DNA from 3 places in the Chryseobacterium lactis genome. Region 3 is predicted to be linked to each of the others. Evidence: riboswitches for the same ligand, from Rfam matches in the RefSeq annotation. Region 3 holds a riboswitch; each other region holds the start of a gene.
What was found. A riboswitch is a leader RNA that binds a small molecule or an ion and turns the genes downstream of it on or off. The one in region 3 is predicted to bind cobalamin.
Positions count from the first base shown of each region.

Region 1: another riboswitch for cobalamin. It lies ahead of EG342_RS23530 (acyl-CoA thioesterase); the one in region 3 lies ahead of EG342_RS13265 (T9SS type A sorting domain-containing protein).
Region 2: another riboswitch for cobalamin. It lies ahead of EG342_RS24375 (TonB-dependent receptor plug domain-containing protein); the one in region 3 lies ahead of EG342_RS13265 (T9SS type A sorting domain-containing protein).

Region 1 covers NZ_CP033924.1:5,278,522-5,284,705, forward strand. The annotation lists gene EG342_RS23520 (serine hydrolase domain-containing protein) at 313-1,368, shown strand; gene EG342_RS23525 (hypothetical protein) at 1,413-2,213, shown strand; cobalamin riboswitch at 2,248-2,430, shown strand; gene EG342_RS23530 (acyl-CoA thioesterase) at 2,545-2,928, shown strand; gene EG342_RS23535 (HD domain-containing protein) at 3,037-3,627, opposite strand; gene EG342_RS23540 (XAC2610-related protein) at 3,632-4,324, opposite strand; gene EG342_RS23545 (PadR family transcriptional regulator) at 4,752-5,081, shown strand; gene EG342_RS23550 (PspC domain-containing protein) at 5,092-6,184, shown strand, end outside.
Region 2 covers NZ_CP033924.1:5,460,648-5,466,831, reverse strand. The annotation lists gene EG342_RS24385 (hypothetical protein) at 1-533, opposite strand, end outside; gene pafA (alkaline phosphatase PafA) at 638-2,284, shown strand; cobalamin riboswitch at 2,415-2,591, shown strand; gene EG342_RS24375 (TonB-dependent receptor plug domain-containing protein) at 2,625-4,463, shown strand; gene EG342_RS24370 (YncE family protein) at 4,480-5,541, shown strand; gene EG342_RS24365 (CCA tRNA nucleotidyltransferase) at 5,717-6,184, opposite strand, start outside.
Region 3 covers NZ_CP033924.1:2,964,748-2,970,931, forward strand. The annotation lists gene EG342_RS13250 (T9SS type A sorting domain-containing protein) at 1-249, shown strand, start outside; gene dnaG (DNA primase) at 440-2,425, shown strand; gene clpP (ATP-dependent Clp endopeptidase proteolytic subunit ClpP) at 2,533-3,219, shown strand; gene EG342_RS13265 (T9SS type A sorting domain-containing protein) at 3,422-4,537, opposite strand; cobalamin riboswitch at 4,609-4,796, opposite strand; gene EG342_RS13270 (esterase-like activity of phytase family protein) at 5,053-6,184, shown strand, end outside.

The DNA.
Region 1 (6,184 bases), 2.3 Mb from region 3:
GGTCGGAAGAAATTCCGACCTTTTTATATTTAAAACTTTTATAAGGATTATTGTTTATCATGTTGCGAAGTTCCACCGGACAGCATCTTTTTGCCATTTTATAGCCCGGATTAATCAATCTTAGGTCTTATTTATCAAAAGAAAACTATATTACTAATTTATTAACCCTAGAAATAATAATTTGCAGACGATCAATAAATTAGTACATTAGTCATCATAAGAAATAGATTAATGAATCACTCAAAAGCAATCATTTTTCTTAGAATGCAAAATGATCATCGGTGAAAAATCCTACTCAATAAACTCATTAAAATGCCTAAAATATTAATTATTGTACTTCTCTCACTATTTTGTCATTCTGCTTTCGGGCAAGCCCAAAAAGTAGGACAATTTGTTGAAAAATATGCCCTTGAGAATCAATTTAATGGAACGGTTTTAATTCAAAAAGATTCAAAAATAATTTATCATAAAAGTTTTGGTGTCGCTGAGCGGTCTTTCAATTCGCCGACCACAAACGATACCAAATACCAGGTTTGTTCTATAACCAAAACCTTTACTGCTGTTCTAATTCTTCAGCTTGTAGATCAAGGAAAAATTGATTTAAATAAAAAAATACTTGACTATTTACCCGATTACAAAGGGGAAGCTGGATCTAAGGTATCTATTCACCAGTTATTAAATCATACCTCCGGAATGAAAAATACAGACACAGCAAGAGATGAAAATTTTTTAAAATACGGATTAGGATTCTATAATAGACCGTATCAATTAAAAGAGATTGTAACTCAATTTTGTTCCAATCCGTTGGTGAATAAACCGGGAACAAAATTTGATTATAATAATGGAGAATATATGATCCTAGGCCGAATTTTGGAAGTTATGTATCAAATGACCTATGAAGAAATACTAAGTCAAAAAATCCTTATCCCTTTAAAAATGTACAATTCGGGGCTTATTTCTCATTATAAATTGATAGAGAATTTGGCAACCCCTTATTACAAGGATAAAAATCTTGATCATTTAATTCCAAATATTCCCATGTATGTAGGAGACTTTTCTGCTGCGGGTGCTATGTATTCCTGTACATCTGATCTTATCAAATTTAACAATGCTCTTTTTGATTATCAACTCATCAAAAAAGAAACTTTAGACAAGCTTCTGAATCCAGGTCTGGATGATTATGGATACAGTGTCTGGATTCGAGACGTTAAAAAGTACAAAAGAATGGAACGGTATGGAAAAATAGAAGGTGCAAATTGCGTATGGTTTCATTATTTGAACAATGATTTAAGTATCATTATTCTATCAAATACCAACGAGACCAACCTGGGTGATTACGCCGCAAAAATTGGAAAGACTATTCTTTAAATTCGTCCATTTAATTTATATATTTGGGAAATCAAAAATTTGTAATGATGATTTCTGTAAACAAAGCATTCTATTTATCCGCTTTCAGCATTTTTTCTTTGGCATTCGTTAAAGGTCAGAATAAAGTTCCTTTCGGTGTTGTAAAAGCTGAAGAAGGATACGCCAATGTACGCGTTCATAAGGATAACTACAGAAAAATTGTAGATAAAATCCGCATGCGTAAAGGGGATGTATTTGTTTACGTAAAACCCGCTCCCGGAGAAACGGAGTGGATCTGGATTAAATATCCTGAAAAACAGGATGAGGATAAACCCTTCGTAAGGTATGAAACCCTTGATAAGGAAGGAATGGTTAATAAAGAGCGTATTGCCTATATCGATCAGCTTCCGGCATACACGCCTTCGAAATCTAAAAACGGGAAATCAATGATATTCACAGATAATTCTGATCCTAAAGTCCCTACGGCCCAAAGAAGTAAAGTCGTTATCGATGTGTACCCTTCCAACGCCGGGTACCGTAAAAAGGAAAAAGATGCTGAAGGTAAAATCCTTACTATTGATAAAATAAAGCCCTGGGGAATCGGCAATGATCTTCCGGAAGGAATGACTGAAATTAAATCAATCAGAGTTCAGCAACCCGGACGAGGTTCCGTTTTTGTAAGAGAAGCTATCAAAAATATGTTCCAGCCTACGATGGATTTCAATAATGTAGCGGTAACTGCTCTGGACAACGACAATATCTTTCTTTATATGACCAATGGTTCGGGAGAATACAGATATACGACTCTTTGGACGATCAAAAAAGGAAGAGTGATCAGTCAGATTATTTATCATAATCCGGAATAATTTCATTATTTTTGCACCCGAAAAGTTTTACCACTTATTCATCACAGAAACTGGTTCTGCTTAACCGCAGATTAAAAGGGAATCGTGTGAAAATCACGGACTGTCGCGCAACTGTAAAGTAACTGAAGTCTTTTATAAAAAGATCCACTGTGCGAGGCATGGGAAGGAGATAAAAGATGTTACAAGTCAGGAGACCTGCCTTTTTCTTAAACAAGCAACTTTCGCGATCTGAAGTTATATTGATCTGATGGATGTTTCAGGGATTTCTAAGGTTCCTGTCATTATTCTGTTGTTTTAATAGATTTCATTTCGCTTTAATTAATAATGAAATATGACTACAGAAGAAAGAATTGAAGCATCCGAAACAAGAATCTTTAAAGCAGTTTTCCCGAACACAACCAATCATTATGATACTCTTTTCGGAGGTACAGCAATGCAGCTGATGGATGAAGTAGCCTTCATCACCGCTACCCGCTTTGCAAGAAAAAGAGTGGTAACGGTAAGCAGTGATAAAATCGATTTTAAAAAACCTATACCTGCAGGAACGATTGTTGAGTTGATCGGAAAAGTTTCTTACGTTGGAAAGACCAGTATGAAAGTAAACGTTGAGATCTTCACCGAACAGATGTACTCTTATGAAAGAGAAAAAGCCATTGTCGGGGATTTCACTTTTGTAGCGATTGACGAATTTAAAAAGCCAATCCAAATTCTATAATAAAAGTTTCGGGCGGCCTTTGGCCGCCCGAAACTATTTACTCAATACAGTTCTCACACGAAAGAAGCCGACTAAATAGTCGGCTCTATATATTATTTAAATTCTAAATTACTTCTGTACTTTCTCTGTTTCCAAACTTCTGCTCAATAGCAATTCAAAAGCCTCACCCATTTCATCTGATGCTCTGCTGATGGCATTTTCAAGCATATTTCTGATTTGTTTTTCGGTCACTCCGGCTTCTGTCCAGCTTTTTCCTGAAGTGTGAGAATTCAGGATGAAAGGCATAATTCTGTCGATAGAACATGCAAAAATAGCATCCGGTGTTTTTTCTTCTTCAAACTCAAGCCATAAATTAAAGAATTCCGTACGCAGTGGCTCATCCAGAATCCCGAAAATCTTTTGAGCAGAAATCTTTTCTCGCTCGAATTTTCCAACCATGGCTTTCTCATCAAATAAGAAAGTATCACCGGCTTCAATTTCCACCAGATCATGTATTGAAAGCATTCTTATTACTCTCAGTAAATCAATATCCGCACGGTTTTTCGCATATGGAAAAAGAATCTGAGCCAGGATAATAATCTGCCACGAGTGTTCTGCAGTGTTTTCTCTTCTGGAATCATCTGCATTATAATTTCTTCTCTGCACGTTCTTCAAAGCATCTACGGCCAGAATAAAATCGATCTCTTTCTGTATCTTCATTGTATTATCTATTATATTTATCTGCAGGATAAACTTTAGTTTTAGTCACCCATTTATTATTTATTTTCTCTTTGGTAATCACCTTTACACGACTTTCTTCCGTCATATCTTCCTCTTTCTCTAATACTGACTCTAATCCTTTATTCGGAACCACTTCATATTCTGTGGTAAAAATTCTGCAACAACCGGATTTTCCTGTAGAAATAAGACGCTTTCTCTTATAATCTACATTAAATAGTCCCAGCGCATTAGAAGCAAGATCTGTCAGTTCTTTACTTTTCACAAAAGCCATTCTTGTACTATTGAATACATAGACATCGTAGGAATCGCTTTGATAATTTCCGTTATTTCCGTTTCTTATCGCAATATCTTCCGTTCCATCGAAATTAAAGTCATCAATGATAACAGGACTTTGCTGCTCTGTCAATTGTATTAGCTTTCCGGATGTAGGTTTTTGATTTTCATTTAATTCTATAACCAGTTCTTCAGAAGTAAAAGTCTGAACCTTGGTGTTTTTATTGTCAAATAATTCTACTGTTCCTTTATCATGACACCTCCCATCGTAGCAATTTTCTACATTGATGATGACAGTATAGTTTTTAGAGGCATTTTTCACCTCAAATTTGTATTGTCCGAAACATAAAGGTCCCAATAAAACAAGAGTCGATAAACTCTTATATACATTAAATCTTTTCATAGTAATAGTAAAAATGGATTGATGTGTTAAAAAAATTTCATAACAAAAATACAAATCATACTATCGATTTCAAAATATAATTGATGAATAGGATCTCTCAGCATGATATAAAAGCTGTTTTTTCAAAAGGAAAGAAATGAATCTGCTGCTACAATACAAATTTAAAATTGGACATTTGATGCATTTGCCTTTACATTTTAAGTCAAAAATCTATCTCTTTTAAAGAATTCTTTATTTTTAAAAAAACCAGTACAAAATTTATTACACTGATTAACAGATAATTAAATAATTTATTTTAAAAATTTCACTACTTTGTATTGCATAATACCATTTTATTTACATATCTTTGTAATGTAAAATTAGAATACGCTCAACTAGCTAGGAGTATTATTCTAAAAATATAACTAATTAACAAAACTTATCAAAGATGAATACTGAAAATACCAAAGCGCAAATGCGAAAAGGAATTCTGGAATTCTGTATTTTAAGTCTCATCAATCATCGTGAAATGTATGTTTCCGACCTTATAGATGAACTAAAAAAAGGAAAACTGGATGTTGTGGAAGGTACCCTCTACCCTCTTCTCACTAGACTTAAAAACGGAGAATTTCTCTCCTACAGATGGGAAGAATCTACCGGAGGACCACCCAGAAAATATTATCAGATCACAGAGAAAGGAAAGCTTTTCCTGAATGAACTTTTAAATACGTGGAATGAGCTGACTGCTTCAGTAAACCAAATCACCCAACAAAATTAAAAACAAAGCTATGAACAAGACACTCTCAATAGGACTCGCAGGTTTTTCTTTTACAATAGAAGAACACGCATATATAAAGCTCAGCGATTACCTGAATGCTCTGAGAAGCTCACTGGATGCTTCGGAAGCAGATGAGGTAATGCATGACATAGAAATAAGAATGGTGGAGATTTTCAATGATTCTCTGGGAAAACGTGAAGTGATTAACGATACTGATGTAGAAAAAGTAATCGCACAAATCGGAAGCCCTGAAAAAATTGAAGAACAGGAAGAAGCTTATTTTTCTGAAAAAACGACAAACAAAAAAAGCAACCCAGGCACAGGTTACACAGATAAAAAACAATTATTCCGTGACCCTGAAAAACAAAAAATTGCAGGGGTTTGCGCAGGATTAGCTCAATATGTAGGAATGGATATTACTGCAATGAGAGCCATCTGGTTAGGAATTTTCATTCTTGGAATCTTCACCGCAGCCATCTCTTCTTCATTGATCGGACTTCTGTATGTTGTTCTTTGGATTGTACTTCCTAAGGCTGAAACAGCAGCAGATTTCCTGAAAATGCAGGGAAAGCCTATGAACTTCGACAATCTTAAAAATGAATCGAACAAACTGGTTCAGTTTGCTAACGAATCTACACAGAGAGTCGGAGAAATATACAACGAAAACAAACCTTATATCAATAACGCAAGCAGCGGTGTATGGAATGTATTCAAGTATATTGTAGGTGGAATCCTCGTACTAATGGCTGTTGGAAGCATCATTGGAGTATTTGTGGTTTTTGGTCTTTTCGGAATGGATACTGACTTCCCGGGAGCGAATGAAATCAGATTCTATATGGATGATCAGGGGCTTGATAAAGTATTAGCTGCTATGATGGTGATCGGAAGCTTAATTCCTGCCATTATCTTCAGCTTACTAAGCATCAAAATATTCTCACCAAAAACCAAATTGAGAAATATCGGATGGGTAATCGGTGGTTTATTTCTTCTGCTTATCGGGTTGGGAACTTATTTCGGAATCAGCATGGCGAAGAAAAACCTGATCTACAGAGGAAGTAAGGAAGATATAGAAAATGTTGCTATCAATACTACATCTGACACGG
Region 2 (6,184 bases), 2.5 Mb from region 3:
TTTTCATCCTTACAAATTAAGACAACGTCATGAAGGAAATCCTTTTTAGATACTAAGGGTAAATTACAGTCGATTCTGATGGAAAGAATTTCTGCGTTGTTTTTTTTAAAGTCTGACCCAACGATCTGGATGAAATTATATTCAATTCTTTTAAATTGCTCTCTTTCCGGATGATAGACTTTGGTATTTTGAATTTTAAAAGGATCGCCAGGTTCTATCAATACAGCATTTTCACGACTAAGTAAATTTTCAATTTCAAGAGCAAACTGGAAGTGATAATCAAAAAGCTGATGGTCTCCTATACTTATGATAAGCTGGTTTCCATCAATGTTCAGTTGTAAAAAGGTTCTTTTGAAATGTTCTTTTAAAGTTTCCAGTTTTTGGATAAAATGATCAATATGATCAACCCGGACCTTTGCGATCAATTCAGCATCATTATCAGCGTGGCCTCCGAAGCCTTCAAAGAATTTAAAAAAATTGAAATGATATAAATTTTCAGGAAATTTAAAATACCAGTAGACTCCTAAAACCATAGCAAAATAAGTTGATCGGTTGTAAAATATCAAAATTAAATAAAATTTCACACTCCAAAACTTTCAAAACGCTTAAATTTGTGATCAATAAAAATTTTACTTGGATGCTTAGGAACATTTCAATTGCGGCAGCTACTTTCTTGTCCGTAGTTACAATCAATGCACAGAAGAACAAAAATACCCAACTTGAAAGACCGAAATTAGTCGTAGGTCTGGTCGTAGATCAGATGCGTTGGGATTATTTGTACCGTTTTTACGGGAAGTATGGAAATGATGGTTTCAAAAGACTTTTGAACACAGGATATTCTTTAAACAATGTACATATTCCTTATGTTCCTACCATTACGGCTTTGGGACATACATGTATCTATACAGGATCTGTACCTGCAATCCACGGAATAGCCGGAAACGACTGGACGGATAAGGAAACAGGTAAGGGAGTTTATTGTACGGCAGACGAAAGTGTGCAGCCTGTAGGAACTACCAATGCTAAAATCGGAAGCCATTCTCCGAAAAACCTTTGGTCTACCACAGTAACTGACGAATTGAGATTAGCCACTAATTTCCAAGGGAAAGTAATCGGGGTTTCTTTGAAGGACCGTGCTTCTATTCTTCCTGCGGGACATACTCCAAACGGGGCTTTCTGGTTTGATGACAGTACAGGAAATTTTATTACCAGTACATGGTATATGAATGATCTTCCTCAATGGGTAAAATCATTCAACTCTCAGAATTTGCCTGAAAAATTGGTTTCAAACGGTTGGAATACCTTACTTCCGATCAATCAGTATACGGAAAGTTCACCTGATAATTCTGCCTGGGAAGGATTACTGGGAAGTGCAAAAACCCCTACATTCCCTTACAGCAATTTAGCTCAGGATTATCAGACAAAAAAAGATAATATTCGTTACACTCCTTTTGGAAATACATTGACCTTGAAATTGGCGGAAGCTTCTGTAGAAGGTGAAAAACTGGGTGGAGATAATATTACGGATTTCTTAGCCATCAACCTGGCTTCCACAGATTATGCAGGACATAAATTCGGACCTAATTCTATTGAGGTAGAAGATGTGTATATCAGACTGGATCAGGATTTAGCAGAGTTTTTCAAATATCTTGATTCCAAAGTAGGAAAAGGGGAGTATACTGTTTTCCTTTCTGCTGACCACGGAGGAGCACATTCTGTAGGATTCCTTAAAGAGCATAAAATCACCACCGGTTTCTTTGGTGAAGGTGCAGAAAAAAATCTTAACCAAAAGCTGAAAGATAAGTTTGGAGCAGATAAATTAATCAATGCTATTGATAACTATCAGATATATTTTGACAGAAAAGTATTGGCAGATAGTAAACTGGAATTGGATGATGTAAGAAATTTTGCGGTAAAAGAACTGGAAAAAGATCCTACTGTTTTATATGCTGTTTCTGTAGATAAAGTGCAGGAGTCAAGTATTCCGGAGCCTATTAAACAAAGAATCATCAACGGAATCAACAGACAAAGAAGCGGAGATATTCAATTGATTTCTCACGACTCTATGCTTCCTCCATATTCTAAAACGGGAACAACACACAGCGTGTGGAATTCTTATGATTCACACATTCCGTTAATCTTTATGGGATGGGGAGTGCAGCACGGAGAAAGCAATAAAGCTTATCATATGACGGATATTGCACCTACGGTTTCTTCTTTATTGAAAATCCAGTTCCCAAGTGGAAATGTTGGAAATCCAATTACAGAAGTTATAGGTAAATAATTTAAAAAAGATATATACTTTATAATGGCTGCTTTCAGTATTGAAGGCAGCTTTTTTATTGTTACCGATCAGTAAATATCCGGAGTATGGCAAGCTATATTCTCCTTTTTGTCTAATACATTTAAAAAGCTATCTTTGCAAAAATTTTGGTTTCCAGGATATTGGAATGAAAAGGGAATCGGGTGTAACCCCCGGACTGTCCCCGCAACTGTAAATCGCAACAAAAGTTTCTGTAAAAAGCCACTGTCTGAAACGGGAAGGCACAGAAAGCGAAAGTCAGGAGACCTGCCAGAATCATAATCAAAAAAACATATTGCTTTCGGAGGAAAAGTAAAAGAGTATGGATATAAAAAGATCTTTAGTACTGCTTTTTTCATCGTATGGTTGTTTTCTTTTTGGACAGGAGAAGGCCATTGATACTATTTATATTTTCGACAGTCAGATGAATAAAGTAAAGCTTTTTCATCCTGTAAAGACCATTACGACTGAAGATGCCGAAAAAAACTCCACCAATCTTTCTGACCTGCTGAGATTTCAGTCACAACTCTATATTAAAGAAAACGGACGAGGTGCTGTTTCTTCTCCATCGTTCAGGGGGACCACGGCCCAGCAGACTGCTTTTGTCTGGAACGGGATCAATATAAATTCTATGTTTTTAGGGCAGGGAGATATCAATAATATTTCCTTATTTGGCTATGATCAGATCGGAATAAAAGCTGGAGGAGGAAGTGTAATTTATGGAAGTGGAGCCATCGGGGGAAGTATTCATTTGAATAATGATCTGAATTTTAACAAAGGATTTCATGGTTCTTTATTTTCAGAAGCAGCTTCTTTTAGTACCTATAATAACTTTGTTAAAGGGTCTTACAGTAATGATAAATTCAGCTTTAAGGCTTCCGGAAATTATTCAGCAAGTGAGAATAATTATAAGGTAGAAAACGAAGGGAAAACGTATACAAACGATAACGGACAGTATTATAATACCAATTTCAATATAGCTACAGCTTATAAAATTGCCCCTCATCATCAGATTTCATGGATTTCTGAATTCTTTAATGGAAGACAGCATTATCCTGTTTTTTTTGGAGATCTTGAAACGAAAACGAAGTATCATACTCAGAATATCCGAAGTCTTGTTTCCTGGGATTGGAATGAATCCAAATTCAGCAACTCATTCAAAGCCGCTTACACGGAAGAGAATTTCCAATATTTCAGCAATATTGACAAACCTTATACCAGTGGAGGAACCGGGAAAAACTATATCGTGAAAAATGATTTCAATTATTTCGTACATCCGAAATGGAATATCAATATCATCGCGGAATATCAGCTGAATAAAGGAAACGGAGAAGGAACTTCAATGGTGGGAGACGTTCACAGAAATATAGGTTCTGTTTCCGGATTATTAAGATACTTCACCACAAAAGATTTGCGTTTTGAGGCAGGAATAAAGAAGGATTTTGTGGAGGATATAAGTTCACCCGTTTTATTTTCTTTTTCAGGAAAATGGAATGCTGTAGATTGGTATCATGTAGGGTTGGATGTTTCCAGAAATTTCAAATTTTCAACATTCAATGACCTGTACTGGGGACAAGGTGGAAATAAAGATCTGAAGCCTGAAACATCCTATCAGTTTGAATGGAGAAACCAATTTATGGCAGGAGATTTTAAACTTTCTGTAATTCCGTACTATATGAATATCCGGGACATGATCAGATGGCTTCCGACACTTGCCGGATATTATGCAGCATTTAATACTGCAAAAGTAGAATCTTACGGGTTGGAGTCACAGTTGGGATACGAAAAAAAGTTTGGAAAACATATTTTGAAATCGAATCTGGGATATTCTTATACCAAATCTACAGATCTTAGTATTAAAAAACAGCTGATGTACGTACCTTATCACAAATTTACAGGAAGTATTGATTATCAATATGATTTTGTGAAAGTATATGTACAGGGAATGTTTAACGGACGTACCTATACAGATTCCAATGAAACAAAAGGTGCTGCACTTGATCCATATTTTGTAATGAATGCTGGTGCCGGTTTCACATTTTATAAAAATTATACGCTGGGCTTTAAGGTGAATAATATTTTTAATACAACTTATTACACGATGCTTTCTTATCCTTTACCACAAAGAAATTACAGTGTAAATCTCAATATCAACTTTTAAAATAAATTAATTAGATATGAATATCAGAAAAATTTTACCTCTTGCGTTTGCTTCTATGTTACTTTTCAATGTGTCTTGTAGCTCAGATAGCAGCGAAATGATTACGATGCCAACCACTCTTGAAAACGGAGTTCTTATTTCTAATGAAGGTGGATTTACTACTCCTACTGCAGATGTTTCTTTTGTAAGTAATAATCTGTCTTATGGGTTTAATAAAGTGTATTCAACAGCAAATAACGAACAATTAGGAAAAGTACTTCAGACGATTGGGTTCAACGGAAGTAATGCCTATCTGGTTTCTAATATTCCTAATAAAATTGATATTGTAAACCGTTATACTTTCAAAAAACAAACTACAGTAACAACTAATCTTGATGGTGCCAGAGGTATTGCTTTTTCCGGGAATCAATATTATGTAACCAACAATAATTTTGATACAGGAAAAAGAAAGCTTAACGTGTATAACGTTGCTGACAACTCTTTTGTGAAAAGTATTGATTTTACTAATGCTGCAGAAAAAGTAGTGGAAGCAGCAGGGAAAATTGTTGTACAAACTGACGGAATAGGATATGATGCAAGCTGGAACCCAATCCCAACGGGATACACTGTAACTGTGGTAAACCCATCTTCAAATACCGTAAGTCAGGTGATTAATCTTCCGACAAACGGAATTATCAGAGATCTTATTTCCTATCAGGGAAATGCTTATGCATTGGCTTCTGATAATACCAATTCATATATTTATAAGCTGAATACAGCGGATGGAACATATACTACAACAACTCTTACAGCTATTCCAAAGGTTCAAAAGCTAAGAGCAGCTGATAACAAGTTCTATTTCATCACCGATACCAATAAAATCTACGGAATGACAATTGGAACAACAACTCTTCCAACAGTTCCTATCGTAACGGCAACAGGGAATGTATACGGATTTGACGTTATTGACGGTAAGATTTTTGCCTCTGATGCAAGCTTTACAGCAGACAGTAAAGTAAATATTTACAATGCTACCAGTGGTACTTTATTGTTAAACTTTACCGCAGGAATCGGTACTAACGGTTTCTATAAAAACTAAAAGTTACGCTTCGGCGTACACTCAATAATTTTTTATTTTTTTTCATCATTTGTGTTTTTTTCCGGCCGGTTTCGAAGAAACCGGCCGGCTTTATTTTCAATAAATTAGATTGAAAATAAAAGCTCCGGCGGGATGAAATCCCGCCGGAGCTTTTGACAATATAGCTGTGCTATACTTATATTTTTAATCCCAGTTTTTCTGCTTCTGCAATCACAAATTGGGTAGCTTCTTCTTTTTCATTAGGAATCTCGCCTTCAAGAATCGCTTCTTTTACCTTTTCCTTTAAGATACCAATTTCGCGTCCAGGTTTCAGATTAAACATTTCCATAATCTCTTCACCGGTAATGGGAGGCTGGAAATTTCTTACCTGATCTTTTTCTTCTACTTCCTTGATCTTGACCGCAACATATTCGAAATTTCGTTTAAATTTCTCCTGTTTTTTAGAATTTTTAGTGGTAATATCCGCTTTACAAAGAGTGAAAAGATCTTCAAGGTTTTCACCGGCATCGAATAAAAGCCTTCTTAATGCAGAGTCTGAAGCATCATCTGTAATCAAAGCGATGGGTCTGGATGAAAGTTTTACCATCTTTTGTACATATTTCATATCACTTCCTAATGGCAATTTGAGTCTCTGGAAGAGAGT
Region 3 (6,184 bases):
GTAAATGATGTACAAATGAAGAAGAAACAAACAGGAGTGTATCCTAATCCTGCAGGGAGAGATTTAAATTTTAAATCAGAAAAAGAGATCACATCTGCAACAATCTATACCATGGAAGGTAAAAAAATACAGACTCCAAAAGTGAATAATAACTCAATATCAATCGAAAGCCTTAGCACCGGAAGTTATATTGTGGAGTTTACAGACAGAGCAGGAACGACGTCTACCAAAATATTTATTAAAAAATAATCCTGAATTTTATTTTTAAGATATAAAAAGATCTCCGTCATGGAGATCTTTTTTGTATTATAAACTCTTATTTTCTTTAAAATAAAAATTAAACACCTAACAATATATGATGAAACCTTTTATCTCCGGCTCTCCAACGAGATCTCTCAAAACCTTACGGAATCTATATAAAAATACTTAATTTTACAGCATGATTTCCAAGCAGAGTATAGATAAAATTTTCTCAACGATACGGGTAGAAGAAATAGTAGGAGAGTACGTTCAGTTGAAAAGAGCAGGGTCTAATTACAAAGGACTCAGCCCGTTTCATGAGGAGAAATCTCCAAGCTTTGTCGTTTCACCAAGCAAGCAGATCTGGAAGGATTTCTCCACAGGAAAAGGGGGAACCGCTATTTCCTTTTTAATGGAAATTGAAAACTTTACTTATCCTGAGGCTCTTCGCCACGCTGCCAAAAAATATGGAATTGAAATTGAGGAAGATCAGCGTGAGATTTCTGAAGAAGCAAAACATGCGCAGACCGAAAAAGATCTGCTGTATAAGATTCATGAAATTGCCAATACCTACTTTCAGGAGATACTTTGGGATGACGAAGAAGGCAGAAATATTGGTTTTGCTTACTTTAAAGAGAGAGAGCTGAAAGATGATATCATCAAAAAATTCCAGCTTGGATATTCCCCTGAAAAGAAAAATGCCTTTACAACATATGCCCTGGAAAAGGGTTATAGCAAAGAGATTCTTGAAAAATCAGGATTATCTATCTTTCCGGAAAATACACCTGCAGGAGTCGACCGATTTCGGGAAAGAGTTATTTTCCCGATCCATAGTTTTTCAGGAAGAGTGTTGGGTTTTGGGGCCAGAATTCTAAAGAATAATGTCAAAACGGCGAAATATCTCAACTCTCCGGAAACAGAGATTTACCATAAGTCCAATGTTCTTTATGGATTAAACCAGAGTAAACAATCCATCTCAAGAAAGAATGCCTGTCTTCTTGTGGAAGGTTATATGGATGTTATTTCACTCCATATGTCAGGCATTGAAAATGTGGTGGCGAGTTCCGGAACTTCTCTCACTACAGAGCAGATTAAGTTGATTAAAAGGCTTACGGAAAACGTAACCATTCTTTTTGATGGTGATAATGCCGGTATTAAAGCAAGTTTCCGAAGTATTGATATGTTGCTTACTGAAGGGATGAACATTCGTGTATTGCTCTTCCCTGATGGCGATGACCCGGATTCCTTTGCCCGAAAGCATCCGCAGGAATATGTTGAAAAATACATCGAAAATGAAGCGATGGATTTTATCGACTTTAAAGCGGAAATCCTGTTAAGGGACATCGGAAATGATCCTATTAAAAAGGCAGAAGCAATACGTGATATCGTAAAATCGGTTTCCTTTGTACAGAATGCGCTGAAAAGGGAAGTATATCTTAAGGAAGTTTCCAATAAATTCGGCCTTTCTGAGCAGAGTCTTTTTAATGAACTGGATGTTCAGAAGCAGATCACGCAGAACCAGACTCATCATGTTCAGCAGCAGCAAAAAGAAAAAGCGGCTCCGAAGATGGAGATTGTTCCTCTGGATCAGGAGAAAGAAGACCCTTTTCTGTATGATGTTCTGTTTATGGAAAATAAACTGGTAGATCATATGCTGATGTTTGGCGACATCGTATTGAAGAGAAAAAATGATCAGAATGAAGAATACCAGATTACGGTTATTGAAGAAATTCTCCATCATTTTGACGAGGAACAATATGCCTTTTTAGTGAAAGAAAATGAAATTATTATCAACCAGGTAAAGGAGGGAATTCAGAAGGAAGAATTGAGAAGTGGAAACTTTTTTGTATCTTTTATGGATGAAGAAATTACAACAAAGGTTGTAGATGCGTTGATTCCTTTGGATGAGCTTGAAAACTGGGCTTCCAGAAATATCTATCCCCCTAATTATGGTGATAAAGTGGCAGATCAGATTAAAGGTGATGTTCTGCTGCACAAATACAGATATATTGACTATTTAATCAAGGAAACGGCAAAAGAACTTGATCAGCATAGTAGTACAGATGAAACGAAATACTTTGAACTGATCAAAAAGATTACTTTATTGAAACAGGCTTCCATACGATTGAGCAATATGATCGAATATTCTCCTATCAAAGGCATTTATGGAGATCGAAAAAGATAGTTTAAATACAATTTTTTGTATTCTGTGACAAAAAGTCCTATAAATTTTTAGGAATAAATATTGTAATTTAAACTTTGAAAAAATTTAAAATAATACATAATAGAAATATGGACATTAAAAAGGAATTCAGAGATTTCTCTGTAAAACATTTAGGAAATAACGGTTTGGTTACCGATCAGTATATGGGAATGTATGGCCCAACGAATCTTACTCCGTACATCATGGAAGAAAGAAGATTAAATGTTGCTCAAATGGACGTTTTTTCTCGTTTGATGATGGACAGAATTATCTTCCTGGGAACAGGTATTGATGATCAGGTTGCCAATATCGTGACGGCTCAGCTTTTATTCTTAGAAAGTGCAGACCCGTCTAAAGATATTCAGATCTACATCAACTCTCCTGGAGGTAGCGTGTATGCAGGTCTTGGAATTTATGACACAATGCAGATCATTAAGCCGGATGTTGCGACAATCTGTACAGGTATGGCCGCTTCAATGGGAGCTGTATTATTGGTTGCCGGAGAAAAAGGAAAACGTTCTGCTCTTAAGCACTCAAGAGTAATGATTCACCAGCCGTCAGGAGGAGCACAAGGAGTTGCTTCTGATATGGAAATCAACCTGAGAGAAATGTTGAAATTAAAGCAGGAGCTTTATGAGATCATTGGTCACCATTCAGGACAAACATATGAGTGGGTTGAAAAATCTTCTGACAGAGACTACTGGATGACTTCTGAAGAAGCAAAAGGCTACGGAATGGTAGATGAGGTTTTACAGAGATCTACAGAGAAAAAATAATTGATTGTAAAATCATAAAAAAGAAACGCACCAATCCGGTGCGTTTCTTTTTGTATCAAACTGTCAGTTTCATTAGGAATTATCTACGGTCAATGTATCAGTCCTGTTATCTGCATCCCTCGAATTGAAGAGGTGAATGTTCCCCTCCTCCGGAGGGGTGGCAAAAATTCAAAGAATTTTTGACGGGGTGGTTAACCAATACTTATTTCTTTACAACCTTGTGAATACTAGAGTTTTTGGCTGTTTTAATCTCAACAAAATACACTCCTGAGTGTAAAGACTGAATATTAATTCTTGCAGTTTGGGAAGTCATTACTTTTTGTCCGGTAACCGAATAAATATTTACTTCTTTCAGGCTATCGGTAGTGTCGATTTGAATAAAATCACTGGCCGGATTTGGGTAAATATTAAAAACTTTTTTATTCACCGTTGAGGTACCAAGTGTTGCATCAATCGCTTCTGTAGGGATAAATGGTCTTCTTTGTCCAAAGCTTAAGCCCAGCCAGTCATTATTTCCCAACTGGATCTGCGAAAGATCAGCTTTCTGTTGCCAGCTTGAGAGGTCTTTCCCTTTGTACAGTTTCCAGCTTTCCGATCCGGAAGTATTTCCGGTAAAACTATTAAGTGACAGGTTAGAAATCTGACCATTTCCTTCGGTAAAACTGAAATAAGAACTTTGACTTTGAATGAGTTGCAGCGCCTGTTCTGCATTTATACTTCCGTTGTATTGAATTCCAAAGACAAAAGAATTGGCATTTCCGGTGGTAGTGTCAGTTCCAAAATCAATCACCACAAGACTTTTATTACTTCCGGTTCCAATCCAGTTAGTAATCTGCGATGATTTGTACCATTGAGAACTATAAGCTGCAACAGGTACAGATGGCGGAGTATTGATAACGGTATCATCAGATCCGTAAGTCACCCCATACCAGTTTCCATCAACTAGCGGAGTATAGCCAACACCATTATTCCAGGTCATATTTTCTGCGCCGGGTCCGGACCAGGTAATCCAATAATCATCGGTAGAAGGAGTGTGATCATTATAAGTAAGGCTAAAAAGGAAGCCGGTAGGAATGTCAACAGCCATTTTAGGTTCTGCCGTTACAATAGCATTGATCATGTCCTCCATGGTTAAATTGTTGGAGTCAAAACGATATCCCCAGGCATAAGATTCTGGAGTATTATTGTCATTAAAATCAGTGACAAAATAAGCTTTTTTAGAACCTGTTCCCACCCAAAAACGGATGTCATTTTCTGTAAATTGAGCCCATAAAAACTGCATGCAAAACAGTAAGAAAAAGAAATAGATTTTTCTCATGATATAATTAAATTAAAGTTTTATTCCCGAAACTTATTAAATGGAAAAGGACTAATATCCTCAATCCTCAAATTAAAAGTTTTTCCAAGGCAGGTCTCCTGGCTCGCATCCTATACTAAACCTTCCCGGGATTTTGGGCCAGTGGTATGATGTAACTATAGGTAAAACAGCTTACAGTTGCGGGTACAGCTCAAGAATTGATATTCTCACTTGATTCCCTATTAATGAACAATGTTCAACCTTAAAACGCCGCAAATATATCATATAAATTCCGGAACCGTTTTGTGAATTATTTCTCTTCTTCCCCGAATGTTCGGATCGTTGAGTACAGTTGAAATTTTTAATTTGACTGATTGTTAATGAATTGGAGTTAAATGCTTTATTTGTTATGTTAATTTTGAGTTTTTGTTGTTTATATTGAATTCATTTTGGAGATTCTATTGTTAAAATATAATTATCATTGTATTTAAGATCAGTTTACAATCAATTTATACTTTCGCGCCATAAAAGTTAATATGAAAAAACTACTATTACCGGCGCTGGTTATGACCGCATTATTCTCTTGTAATAAAGATGATGACAATGCAAATAACCAGGATATCAATTATTCGAAGCTTCCTCAGGAGTTTGCTTTTACAAAAATGGCAACCATCAATGGAGTAGATGTGATCAATGGCGGATTTGGTTCCGGTGCAGCGGCTCATCCATCCAGGAAAGGAGAGTTTTATGTCATTACCGACCGTGGCCCGAATACAGATTATCTGAACGGTAAAAAGTTTTTGACCCCCAATTTTACCCCAACAATTATGCATTTTAAAATTAATGCCGAAGGAAATATTGAGGTAATCAAATATATTAAACTTAAAAATCCATCCGGGCAACCAATTACTGGATTACCAAACCCTGTAGGAATGGGAAGTACCGGAGAAGTTGCTTATGATGCAACAGGAAATGTCTTGGGAACAGATAAATATGGATTGGACAGTGAAAGTATTGTGGCAGCTCCAGACGGTACTTTCTGGGTTTCTGATGAGTATGGTCCGCATATCGTTCATTACAGCGCTGAAGGCATAGAAATGGAAAGAATAAGTCCGGTTGGAGTAAATACAGGAACGAGAAAACTGCCTGCGGTTTTAGCAAAAAGAAGAGCCAACAGAGGAATGGAAGGACTTTGCTTAACACCGGATGGAAGAACGTTGGTAGGTACTATGCAATCCATGATGTATGTTCCCAATAAAACTGCCGCAAAGAATACAACTTTAACGAGAATTGTGACTTTCGATACGGTTACCGGCCAGACTAAGCAGTTTTTATACAAGCAGGATGGTGGTGCTTCGGATTCTGTCTGTGATATTACAGCTTTAAGCAATACCGAATTCTTAGTGATAGAAAGAGATGGAAACTTTGGATCTCAGGGAGGAATCAAGAAAGTATACAGAATCAACATCGGCGGAGCAACCGATGTTACCGGATCTGATTTTACTGCCGTTGACGGAATGAAGGTGAATAATAAAGCATTGGAAGAATGTACCTGGGATGAACTTGCCACTGCAGGAATCAAAGCAGTTTCAAAAACATTAGCAGTAAATCTTGTTACAAAACTAGGGTATGAACATGATAAATTTGAAGGGATTGTTTATCTCGGAA